Regions from separate parts of the Paenibacillus sp. FSL E2-0201 genome, predicted to be linked through region 1. Evidence: predicted binding sites of a transcription regulator. Region 1 holds the regulator's gene; the other holds the start of a gene.
The links. The regulator Rex, encoded in region 1, represses fermentation and respiration genes when NADH is low (regulators of the CRP and FNR family bind a similar motif). The targets are predictions, from matches to a motif close to TTGTGAAATATTTCACAA.

Region 1 (6,819 bases):
GATCCAATTGATTTAGAATCTTTTTCTTTTCTTCCAAATCCTCAACAATGGTTTCGATGACCATATCACAAGAGCTGAGCTCTGCGAAATGTGTCACTTTTTGAATGCGGCTAAGAATCAGCTTCTTTTCTGCTTGAGTGATCGCCCATTTCTCCAATTGCTTATCTAGACTTGTCTCGATCATTTCGTAAGAGTAGTCCAGTTTTTCTGCGGTTTTCTCCACCAGCAATACATCCAGGCCTTTGGCTGCTAACATTTCAGCAATACCTTGTCCCATTGTGCCACCGCCGATGACACCTATTTTTTTGAAATTCATAAAAAAGTCTCCATCCTTTCAGGTATCTATACTTTTGTATTGTACCTTGTCTGTCGCAAAAATTTATAAAGCCCGACATATAATGATATCTTAGCATGCCTGAAAAGTAAAAAAAAATAACCAGCATAAAAATTTATGCTGGTAAAAGGACGCTGTCACGAAATTGACATCGAAATTGCTCTCCAGAGAGTACTTCTTCCTTCATTAAAATGTCAAGAGAGTAATCAAATACATTTCGTTGCTTTTCAAGGTGCTCACGAGTGCGCGTCATCAGTTCATCCAATATCTTACTATTTTCCTTCATAAGCTCTTCAGTGGTAACCATTTCCAGTTTAGCAATCCCCAGCGAAGTTAATCCTGACTTCATCATCGTTTCCACAATATTCAGCGCCTGATCGAAATCAGCGCGTGAACCTGTGCTTCGTCCGCCATAATACATTTCTTCAGCCGCCGCTCCACCAAGTGCAATCATAATCTGATCTTCCAAATAATCTTTGGTGTACAAATACTGCTCTTGCTGAGGATTGTGCCGTACATATCCAAGGGCTTGCCCACGCGGAGTCAGTGTAACCTGACTAACGCTTCCTGGACGAAGGAGCTCTGCCATGATGGCATGTCCCAATTCATGAATAGCGACCCTCTTTTTCTCTTCGTGATTGGTTTCTCGATCCGTTTTTTCACCCATCATTACCTTGTCAATCGCCATCGACAGATGCCGTTGCTCAACTTCCGTCAAGTCCTCACGCATCATATAAATCGCAGCCTCATTCATGACACTTTCCAGCTGAGCACCGGAGAAGCCATAGGCTTCTTCAGCAATTTTGTCGAGGCTTACTTCTGGATGAATAGGTTTATTCTTCGCATGCAATTCGAGAATCGATTTACGGCCCTTCTTGTCAGGCATGTCCACTTGAATATGACGGTCGAACCGTCCAGGACGTAGCAATGCCGAATCAAGCATTTCTTTCCGGTTTGTTGCAGCGACCAGCAGAATACGCGGTGTTTCGTTATTATAAATACCGTCCATCTCAGTCAACAGCTGATTCAAGGTCTGGTCATATTCACGCTGCTGCCCGCCTTCACGTTTACCGCCAATTACGTCAATTTCATCAATGAAAATAATGGCACTCTGCTTGTTCTCCTTAACAGCGCGGCTACGGGCATCCTTGAACAAATCACGAATCCGGCCGGCCCCGACACCCACATACATTTCAACAAATTCACTACCTGATGCAGCTACGAATACAGAATTTGTATAATGTGCAGCCGCTCTGGCCATAAGGGTCTTACCTGTTCCTGGAGGACCAGTGAGCAGAATCCCTTTTAAAGGACGAATCCCAAATTTGCTGATTTCCTCATGACGGATCAAAAAATCGAGTGCTTCACGAAGCTCTTGCTTCGCATTGTCTTGCCCGCCAATTTCTTCAAAAGTTAGCTTTGAAGGTCCTTCCTTCTTGCGTTTTTTCCCAGCACCAGCGTTCACCGTAAGCCCGCCGCGCAAATGAGCAATTATAAGCAGTGCAGTAAGCATTCCAGCTGCTATAACAATTGGGAATATATTAATACCTAAAAAAGCCATGAAAATAAACAGTACAGGAATAAATCCGAGTAAAATTTCTTTAAGATACTTAGGCATTATTCCATACCCCCAAGGTCGCAGGTTTTCGCGGCAAAATAATGAATTTACTTTCTTTTCCATTACTTAAACTAACATACACATTGTTGTCGTCGATTTCAGTAGATGCTATCACATTTTTATATTCTGAATGTTGCTCTTTTAATCTATCAAGTTCAGTAGGTATAAGAGTATATTTACGGCTCTCCATCGCTTCAGCTACAGAGAACATCGCTTTATCCCAGTAATCATCCAATAATTCACTTGAATTTTGATCCACATCGAGTTTAAGTTTACGTCCTTCAATCACTGATTTTCCTTCTTTGGATACATACGATACTAGATCACGTAAATTCGTGCCCGGCTGCAAATCAAGTTTCAAAGTGACCTCATCGCGGTTAATACTAATATGTGAATTGTTTACTCCCTCATAACCGGATACAATCTTTTGGAGCGGTTCCTGTAAAGCAAACTGACGATATAAAAAGAATCCTCCGAACAATAGAGTAGCCGACAGTAGAGACGTTATCAGTACAGGTACAAGACGTAATTTCAAGAAACGTCCTCCTCTCAAAGATGACAAAATGTAAACAGAATGATCAATAAATCAAAGCTGTTAAGCGCTCATCAGAGCCTAACGTTCTCTTAATACTGTTCTAATTACAAACAGTAGTATATCACATGTGTATATATAAAAATGAAAAAAAGTGTGAATATATTTAAAATTTTATTTTTTATTTTTTTCCAATTCATTAAATATATTGATTTATTTCAACGAAAAAAAAGAGCCGTTACTTGTCATTAACAGGCTTATTTCCACATGTGTTTTTAAATAGAATATATAAAAACTACCTACTTAGTATATCACAAATAGTACATTACGAGTATATCAAAATAATCCATCATATTAACGAAAACAAGCGAACCATAAATGGTCCGCTTGTTTCTAGTATAGTACTTTTGTTTATTTTAGCGGCTGGGTAAACTATATCCTTCACCCATTCGAGCTCCATCTGAGAACCGATAAAATTGATAATAATAACGACCGCTTTGTTTATAAAAAAGCTGCCATGCATACTCTCCGTTATATACCCCCGGCAACAACCGCTCGATACTAATGTCCGGAAGATCAGCTTTAATTATGCTGCGTATTTTCGCTTCAGAGGTCCCTTTACTCAGTTCCTCAGCATATACTGCGTCGTTGCCTTCTGCAAACTTCCCGTCTACAGTAAAGCGTACCCATACCATCAACTCGGTCCCGGATTGATTCTTCCCTGTTAAGACCCAGTACACTGCATTTTCATCCCACACGGATTTCTGTGCTTTAGTTACCTCTGTCAGACCAGCGCTGGTTTTGGCGATATCCTTAGCAATATCTCGCTCGTTCCATTGATCTTTCATAATATAGGCATAGAACTGGATAAGTCCAAACAGAAGGAGCAGAATCAGAACTGACCCCAGGAGGATCCATTTTTTCCTTTTCTTCAAGGTGCAGCTCCCTTTCTAGTAATATATCTTTTTTGATTATATAACACACCCGTGTGTTTATCCAAAGTTTCATATTCATTCATATAAATTCTTATATTTACAGAAAAGGCCGTAACTTTTGCAAACGCAGAAAGTCACAGCCTTACAGTTAATTCTTATCATCTTAGACTAGCGCTTGAGCAGCCCCTCAAAGGATTCTTGCGCCTTACGACGGATAGCTTCCTCATCTAACGTTACACATTGTCCATGTTTTACAACCTGTTTACCATTCACCCATACATGCTCAACATCCTTGGCACTGGCAGAGTATACAGCATGAGACAGCAAATCTGTGTGCGGTAGTAAATGCGGCTGGTCTATATCAATCGCGATAAAGTCAGCTTTCATGCCTACAGCGAGCCTGCCCACATCATTTAAAAAGATAGACTTCGCGCCATACTCTGTAGCCATACTCAGAGCTTCCGGAGCCGGTACAGCCGTAGGATCACCACTTACACCTTTATGGATAAGTGCTGCAAGACGCATCTCTTCAAACATATCCAAGTTATTATTACTTGCCGCGCCATCTGTACCCAGCGACACCTTCACACCGGCCTTTAGAAGATCCGTAACACGAGCAACTCCACTAGCCAGTTTTAGATTACTTCCCGGGTTATGAGATACACCTACATTATGACGAGCCAGAATCTCGATCTCTTCATCATTCAAATGAACGCCATGAGCAACAATAGACGGACGTGTGAACATTCCAAGCTTCTCTAAATGCGCTACAGGCCGCAGGCCGTAATCCACTACATTCTGCTCCACTTCGCGATTCGTTTCGGACATATGTGTATGCATCGGTAAATCCAAATCATGCGCCGCCTGTACAAACTTAACAAAGAAATCCGGTGGGCAAGTATATGGAGCGTGTGGCGAGATCATCGTTGTAATTCTACCGTCAGCCTTTCCATGCCAGTTCCGTGCAAAAGAAATCGCTTCCGCAAGCTTGTGATTCTGTACTTCCTCTGGACAAAGACCGATTACGCCTCTCATCAATACGGAACGGATGCCTGATAATTCGACCACCTCAGCTACTCGATCCATATGATCATACATATCCAGGAAGGTTGTAGTGCCACCTTTCAGCATTTCCAGAACAGACAAGGAGGTTCCCCAGTATACATCTTCTCCGGTGAACTTCTCTTCCATCGGCCACATTTTTTCCTGAAGCCACACTTGAAGCGCCAAATCATCTCCATAACCACGAAGCAATGACATTGCAGCATGGCCGTGTGTGTTTACCAGACCAGGCATAAACAACAGACGACTGCCATCAACAACTTGCACACCTTCTTCCATCAGAGGCTCTTCTTTTCCTATGTAAGTGATCAAATCATCTTCAATAGTCATATATCCACTAAGAACAGGCTCATCCGTTCCCGGAATAAGAAAACGCCCGCCTTTGATAATCGTTTTACTACTCTTCATTTCCGCTTTCTTCCTTTCCGTCTTTCAAATAATAAGCAAGGCTTTGCAAATCCGTTGTAAAATCGGCTGCATGAACCCGGATATTCGGTGGTGTTTTTAGAATCACTGGTGCAAAATTCAAAATCGCCTCAATGCCAGATTCAATAAGAATATCTGCTACATTCTGCGCTTCTGAGTCAGGTACTGTAATAATCCCAATTCGAATGCCTTGCTCACGAACTGTCTGACCTAGCTCCTCCATGGGTTGAACCGTAAGAGAGTTGATTTTCCGCCCTACCTTAGGTGCATAAGAGTCAAATATAGCGGTAATCTTCATAGTATCCTTCAGATAAGCATTATAATTAGATAATGCATGTCCAAGGTTACCGGCACCTACTAATGCCACATTCAGCTGTTGGTCCAGCTTCAAAATATGACGGATTTTCTCAATAAGATAAGTTACGTCATACCCGATACCTTTTCTACCGAAGTCTCCAAAATACGCTAAATCTTTACGGATTTGAGCGGGATTCAGATCAAGTTTTTGTCCTAATTCTTGCGAGGAAACGGTTAATATTTCACGTTTCTGGAGATCATTCAAGAAACGTAAGTATACAGGAAGTCTGCGAACAACGGCTTCTGATATTTTATCCGATTTCATAATTTACCTCCTAATTTAAGTACTATTCTGTTTGAATCCAATTAAAATTTCTGTACCTCGTCTCAATGAAGAGCGGTATTCTCTTATACCGCCCTTCATTGTGGAGTGATTAATTAAACAGAAGATGTCCTTCTTAAGAAACGCCTCCGTCTTCCAACCACTCTGCTATACGAGGAACCATTTGATCCGTAAGCATATGTTCCATTTTCGGGCCAGGCAACGAATAAAGGAAATACTTCCCATAATGAGATTCGATAACCCTAGTGTCATACACTATAACAATACCCCGATCCTGCGCTGTCCGTACCAGTCTTCCAAATCCTTGCTTGAAGCGGATAACTGCCTGAGGCACCGACAATTTCATAAACGGATTCTTCTTCTGGGCTTGTAATAACTCAGACTTCGCTTCCGCTAGAGGGTGATTAGGCGGTTGAAATGGAAGCCTCACGATGGCCAGGCATGTCAATGCCTCACCCGGAATATCTACTCCCTCCCAGAAGCTGCTAGTTCCAAGCAGAACTGAAGCAGCACTGTCCTGAAAGCGTCGAATCAGCTTACTGCGGCTTCCACCTTCCACGCCTTGACCTAGCACCGTGATTTCTTGTGAGGCTAGAGCCTCTTTCAGAGGATCGTAAACTTGGCGCAGCATCTTGTAAGAAGTAAACAGAACAAGCATCCGTCCGCGTGTCGTAATAGCCGCTTCTGCTAGTGACTGTACGAGCGTATCGACAAATCGGGCATCACCCACACTGCCCTTCACACTAGGGAAATCCCGTGGAATTACTAATAGTGCCTGCTCCCGATACTTAAAGGGAGAAGGAAGGAGAGATGTCATTAGACGCCCCTCTTCCGCAGCTTCATTAAGTCCGAGATTATCAATCATAAACTGGAACGATTTATCGACAGAAAGCGTCGCCGAAGTTAACACAATACTTTTCTTTTTGTCGAAGAACAGCTCTTTAAGCTGGGTACTAACATCAACAGGGACGGCATATAGCTGTAGCGATTTGCTGCGATAATTTCCATTCGCCTCCAGCCAATATACTACATTCTCGTCGTTTAATCCCATAAAAAACCGTACTTGCTCACGTATAGAAGCTAAATCCTTAAATAAGCCGCTAATATCGGTTACTAAACTATCTGAAGAAGATTGACCTTCTTGATCACGCATCTCATTAAGCATTTTATCACCCTTACGGATAATTTCGCTCAATGTCAGATTCATAGTATTCTCCAAAGCAACCAATTCATCCCAATCTTTCGGTTTACGGGTAGGAAGTAACCGCATGA
Region 2 (6,819 bases), 2.3 Mb from region 1:
CAGAAATTTCAGCGTTTCTAGCCCACGGAGGGAGTCTACGAAATGATTAGATAAGGTGCGATAAGATTTTAGCTGACGGTCCATCTGCTTGCGAGCCGTCATCCCGATCAAGATCATAAAAACAATAATAATCGGCATGGTGATCGTAAGAATAATCCCACTCGCGGTATCCATCTTGTAGATATAAATAAGCACCAAAATCGGTGTAATTGACATCCCTACCATTCTAGGGATAATCGCTTCTAAATATGTGCGGAACTTTGTTACACCTTCCAGCACAAGTGTGACAAGATCCCCGGTTCCACGCCCGCCCACCATTCTGGGTCCAAGCTGGAAGAGCTTATCCATCATTTCCCTCCGCATGTTGCTGCCCGTTGCTTCCGCAAAGCGGTAAGAGATACGGCTCATCAGCATGGCGCAAGCATGGCGCACTAGAAATGCAAGAAGGAACAATAGCGAAGTAGCCCATTGTTCCTTCAGAGGTTCTCCCGCAAATAGCGCAGAGATGACTTCTGCCAGCCATTTGGCCAGCAGAAGTATGGGCATGCTTTGCACCAGGGTAAGGAGGCCAACGATCAGAAAGACCGGCTTAACTCCTTTATACCCAAGCAAATTTTTATCCATTAGTATTCAAGATGCTCCTTCTCGTGAACGCGTTTATGAAAGACAAAGTAACTCCAAATTTGATATCCCAATACGAATGGAAGGATGGTCAGTGCCACAATCGTCATTACCTTTAAAGAGTAATGTCCCGAAGCCGCATTGGTGATTGTCAAATTAAAGGCTTGATCGATTGAACTAATCATAACACGTGGGAATAGTCCTACAAAGACTGAAGTTACCGACAACGCCATTACTGCTCCTGTCATTCCAAAAGCGTAGCCATCCTTCTTCTTCTTCATAAAATAACCCGATAGCACAAAAGCGATAATTCCGAGCGCTACAATAATCATAAGAACCGTTCCGCGCTGCTCGAAGATATCAGTCATATTATAAGTCATAATCACAAAAGCAGTAAATAAAACTGCAAGTGGGATCAACAATCTTTGTGCCATCTTCCGAGCACGAGCCTGTAGATCACCCACTGTACGCAGTGTTGTGAACATGAGACCATGCACCAAACAGAGAAGAACTACCGTAAGACCTGCTACTACAGTATATACATTCACGATATCTGTAAAACCTGCGTACATTTGCATATCGCCATCAATAGGCAAACCTTTAATAAAGCTGGCGAACACTACCGCAAGGAGGAACGGTGGGAGGAAGCTGCCAATAAAGATACAAGCATCCCAAGTTCTTTTCCAAGCTACAGAATCTCGTTTACCTCTGAATTCAAAAGCGACACCACGCGCAATCAAGGCTAATAAAGCAAAGACAAAAGGAATATAGAATCCGCTAAACAACGTTGCATACCATTCCGGAAAAGCCGCGAACATTGCGCCCGCACCCGTTAGCAGCCATACCTCATTAGCATCCCAGAAAGGTCCGATAGAGTTAATCAGTACCCGGCGCTCTGTATCATTTTTAGCGAGAATCTGTGTTTCCATTCCTACGCCGAAATCAAAACCCTCCAGAAAGAAGAACCCTATAAACAGAACTGCAATCAGCACAAACCACAATTCATTAAGAGATATCATTGGGCGCCCTCCTCATTATATGGATCATGCGAATCCCCGTGATCGTTATCCATCGCATAAGGACCTTTTTTAATTACTTTTATAAACAAACCAATCAGTACTAATCCGAGAATTGCGTAAATCGTTGTAAAAGAAATAACAGAGAATAGAACCTGACCGCTCGTAATATTAGGCGACACACTGTCTTCCGTGGTCATCAGTCCGAATACCGTCCATGGCTGACGCCCGAATTCGGTCATGACCCAACCCGCTGTATTCGCGATTGGAGGAAGCAGTAATCCCCATAACATAAACCGCATAAACCAGGTGTTTGGACGGTCCATCTTTTTGCGCCACATTAAATACATAGCGTACATACCCAGTACAATCATTAACGTTCCTGCTAGAACCATGATCCGGAAACTCCAGAATGTCGTACGTACAGGTGGAATATAGTCACCGGGGCCATAGGTTTGCTCATACTCAGCTTGCAGTTCAAGCATACCTTTAACTTCACCGGAAAATTTACTGTATGAAAGGAAGCTCAGCATATACGGAATTTGAAATTCTCCAGTACTTTCTTGCTTCTCAGGATCAATATTTGCCCATACGGTCCAAGGTGCTGGGTCACCACTCTTACCCCATAGTCCTTCGGAAGCCGCCATCTTCATAGGTTGAGTCTCAACCAAATACTGTGCTTGCGCATGGCCTGCCACGGCTACACCGATAGAAGAAATAATACCTACGATAGCTGCAATTTGAAAAGATTTCTTAAAGAAAGATACATCTTGTTTCTTCAATATCTTGTACGCACTAATACCCGTTACTAGGAAGGCACCTGTTGCATACGCAGCAAGAACCGTGTGCGGGAATTCAACCAACAATTGTCCATTCGTAATAAGTGCGAAGAAATCATTCATTTCTGCACGACCATTATTAATCGCAAATCCTACTGGATGCTGCATAAAGGAGTTCGCTGCCAGGATCCAGAAAGCAGATAACATCGTACCGAATGCTACCAGCCAGATGGAGGCCAAGTGCACTCTCTTGGACACTTTGTCCCAGCCAAATATCCAGATTCCAATAAACGTAGACTCCAGAAAAAAGGCTGCCAATGCTTCTACTGCAAGCGGAGCCCCGAAGACATCACCCACAAAACGTGAATAATCAGACCAGTTCATCCCGAACTGAAATTCCTGTAAAATCCCTGTAACTACCCCTACTGCAAAATTGATGAGGAACAGCTTTCCCCAGAACTGCGCCATTCTTTTGTACTCTTCATTGCCTTTTCTAACGTACATGGTCTCCATAATGGCAATCAAGAGCGCTAGTCCGATTGATACCGGTACAAAGAAATAGTGGAATATTGTCGTCGACGCAAATTGTATACGCGACAGCATTACTGTATCCATATTTTTCCCTTCCTTCTCCCCTTTTCGTTAATTATATTGTGTCAAAAATTTAAACGTCTTTTTGTGATTAATGTCACACAAAGGGGTGTATTTAACGGTAAAATTCAAATGATTTGTGACAAAAATCACAATTTACCATAAAAAAAGCAAAAAAAATAAGACGGTTTAACCGTCTTGAAGTTGTTCACTGCTCTATAACAAGCTTGACTCATAAAGGCATTGGTTAGGTAATGGAAATACCCTTCTTCAGCGATTTGAGATCGCCATTCGAATTAAGCAATTGTGGTAGCATCTTCGTGCTGCGAACCATTGGAGAGTCACATAGACGGCAAGAAGGCGCATGTTCAAATGCGAAATTATCCCTCATCCATCCGTTGCATCCATCATTGGTACACGCCCAAATCGCGGTATTTTCTTCCGGTATTTCTTCCAAAGGTTTCTTCCGGTAGTTCATTGCCGTTCCTCCCATCCTGTAAGTCAATAGTGACTAACTAGATATAAAAAGACCGTCCCAACTTTCAAAAAGCTGGGACGGTTTCTTCTATTATTACAGTTTTACAACGTTTTCGGCTTGTGGTCCACGGTTGCCTTGAACAACGTTGAATTCAACGCGTTGGCCTTCGTCCAAAGTTTTGAAGCCGTCGCCAGTGATTGCGCTGAAGTGAACGAATACGTCGCTTCCGCCTTCAACTTCGATAAATCCGAATCCTTTTTCTGCGTTGAACCATTTAACTGTACCTGTTTGCATGTGTGTTACCTCCACAAATTTAAATTAATATGTTCTTTTTATCTTCAAACAAAGAAAAAATTCACACATTGAAAAAGGTTGTATTGCCAAATATAACAGCCCTTTTCAATGCGAAAATTAGGGACTAAATGTATGATTGATATCATATTACCACACCTGATTAGCAAAGGCAAGCTGGCATCCGGATTTATCCGGTTCTACCCTAATAAGTATTACCTTCCAATGTAAGGGTTGCCAGTCAGCCCAAAATTCATTAAATCAGCTTATAATTGCCATATTTATCAAATCTTTAGAAGAAACAAATCCCCGATAGCGATACAAAGTATCGCTATTTCAGGAAGGTCTACCTTCACAACTGAAGGGGTAGTCCGCTCTACTTGTCATTACTGCTATATCATTATATGCCGACTTTCAGTATATTATTCCTCTGGTTTTTCAAGAAGTTTAACTGTCGTCTGATTGACCTTCCCATTTCGGTAATAGGTGATCTTCAGATCCTCGCCAATCTTCGTTTGATTATATAAATACTTGCGAAGGGAAAGTGTGGATGTAATAGGCTCATCATTAAACTTTGTAATTACATCATTAAATTGTATTCCGGCTTCCTTTGCAGGTCCAACAGCATCCAGAACGACTACCCCATCCTTAACATTATTCGGTAGGTTCAGTTCCTTACGTTGATCCTCTGCAAGAGGAACGTAAGGATTATTTAAATCTACGGAATATACACCTAAGTAGGACCGGGCAATACGCCCTTTTTCAGCCAGTTCATTTGCGGTATCTATCACATGGTTAGCTGGAATTGCAAACCCTAGACCCTCTACACCTGCATCGGAGATTTTCATCGTGTTAATACCGATGACTTTACCATCCAGATCCACAAGTGCTCCGCCGCTATTACCTTCATTAATCGCCGCATCGGTCTGAATGACCTCTTGCTCCCAATCATATACGCCGTCCTGATTTAAGGATACAGGAACCTTCCGTTCAGTATAGCTGACAATCCCTGAGGTCAATGTGTCTCCAAGTCCTAAAGGGTTACCAATGGCAATCACTGTTTCACCTAGGCGAAGCTTGGAGGAATCTCCTAGCTGTGCGATCGTATTGATCCCCTTAGCATCAATAGAAAGAACTGCGATATCACTCACTTTATCCGTGCCAACAAGTGTAGCTTTACGTGTCTCACCATCTACTGTTACAACCTCAAGATTGCCGGAGTCTTCGATAACATGGTTATTAGTAATAATAAATGCTTTATTATCTACCTTTTTATAAATCACTCCAGAGCCTAATGCTGACTCATCCAGAATGTTCAATTCTTTATTATCTTCCTTATGATTGATAATACTTACTACTGCAGGACGAACCGTAGCAGCGGCTTGAATGATACGGTCAAACGGATCACTGCTTGGAGTAACCTCCCCAGTTGTTGCTACCGACTTCGGGGCAGTTTCATGACTCATTTGTCCAGTAAGCACACTGAATAAGAACACTGCCACCACAGCACTGATTAAGGAGCAGACGGCGGATATTTGCCAAGTGGATAAACCCTTGCGCGATCTTCGCACAGAATGCTTGCGGTTTGCAAATGATCCCTTTGATGCTTCATCCCCTCTGGACCGTGATACTTTAGTTGAATAGAAATCGTCATCAAACAATCCCACCGAAAATCTCCCCCTTCTATTGCCAAGCGTCCACAGTCTCTAAAACTTGAACCTAGCAATCACATCCCAAGCATAAACGCCTGTGCCGTCCTTAATAGAACGAAACGCATTTATGCGAGAATTACAAGACATACAAGAACCTTAGATGCAAAACACTTATGTTCTTATATTTCAGCACATATTACTGCATACTTTTAGACTCTCACAATCACTAAAAGGTTTCACTTTATCCATTAACCCCACAATAGTTTCAGTTAATCGAAAGAATATTAGAATCTTTCAATATATCTTCTCTATTAGGAATATTTTGCAACTTAAAAGACTACAATAATAGAAATGTTCCTTAAATTTAGGTTTTGCTCATTATGTCTACAATTGTATCACAGGCAACCCTCAATTCGTGATTTTCCTGAGGTAAAAGGTCTGCGAATTTTTTACAACTCCAATTTTGTTTTTACTATATAAGGAGGTATAATTATGAATTCTTTTTCTACAAGTATGGATCTGGTTGAGTTTATCGGTAAACTTGGTGATTTAAAGGATGAACACTATCATATGACCCTTGCCTTCAGTGCTATGATCGAATTAATGATCGATAAAGGCCTGATCTCCCGCCAAGAATTAGAACAAAAAACCGCCGAGCTTGATCAGCTTATGACAACTGGCTCAACTTATCCCATGGCGTAGGCTGATCATAATACGTATCACAAAGCTTAAACTCACTATCCTTGAAGAAACAACCCCGATCCTCCATTGCGCAACGTACCGACATTTTAGCCAAATCCATCATATTATGATCCCGGCTTAAATGCGCTAAATAGGTACGCTTGGTCCGTCCTGTGAGAATCTCACTAAGTGCTGCTCCGGCTGCTTCATTAGACAGGTGACCCATATCGCCAAGTATACGTCGTTTCGTATTCCACGGATAACGTCCCATCCTCAGCATTTCAATATCATGATTCGCTTCCAGTACCAATACGTCTGCATCTGAAATCGCATCTCTTACCTTGTCGCTAACATACCCAAGGTCCGTAGCTACACACAGCTTCTCTTTTCCATCATAAAAATTGTAACCTACCGGTTCCGCCGCATCATGAGAAATCGCAAACGACTCTACTCGCAGACTGCCAAAATCTCTATGCTGCCCCGACTCCATAATGATTCGGTTATAGTCCGGTATTTTGCCAATGCCTTTCTCTATAGCACCCCAGGTATTGGTGTTTGCATAAATCGGAAGATCGTATTTACGGGCCATTGCCCCGAGTCCCTTGATATGATCGGAATGCTCGTGCGTAACTAGAATCCCGTCTATATCATTACCCGTTAACTCGCGCATGGCTAACAGCTCATCGATCCGCTTGGCACTCAGACCTGCG

Region 2: the regulator Rex is predicted to act here: its motif matches at 3,145-3,162, upstream of NSU15_RS30350 (cytochrome ubiquinol oxidase subunit I).

What each region holds. Positions count from the first base shown of each region.
Region 1 is NZ_CP150154.1:4,466,104-4,472,922, forward strand. Features, by position in the region: gene NSU15_RS20310 (3-hydroxyacyl-CoA dehydrogenase NAD-binding domain-containing protein) at 1-316, opposite strand, end outside; gene NSU15_RS20315 (AAA family ATPase) at 450-1,952, opposite strand; gene NSU15_RS20320 (hypothetical protein) at 1,945-2,487, opposite strand; gene NSU15_RS20325 (DUF5590 domain-containing protein) at 2,901-3,419, opposite strand; gene NSU15_RS20330 (amidohydrolase) at 3,588-4,889, opposite strand; gene NSU15_RS20335 (redox-sensing transcriptional repressor Rex) at 4,879-5,529, opposite strand; gene dinG (ATP-dependent DNA helicase DinG) at 5,663-6,819, opposite strand, start outside.
Region 2 is NZ_CP150154.1:6,738,873-6,745,691, forward strand. Features, by position in the region: gene cydD (thiol reductant ABC exporter subunit CydD) at 1-624, opposite strand, end outside; gene cydB (cytochrome d ubiquinol oxidase subunit II) at 624-1,640, opposite strand; gene NSU15_RS30350 (cytochrome ubiquinol oxidase subunit I) at 1,637-3,031, opposite strand; gene NSU15_RS30355 (cold-shock protein) at 3,255-3,485, opposite strand; gene NSU15_RS30360 (cold-shock protein) at 3,579-3,779, opposite strand; gene NSU15_RS30365 (trypsin-like peptidase domain-containing protein) at 4,199-5,443, opposite strand; gene NSU15_RS30370 (hypothetical protein) at 5,921-6,130, shown strand; gene NSU15_RS30375 (MBL fold metallo-hydrolase) at 6,096-6,819, opposite strand, start outside.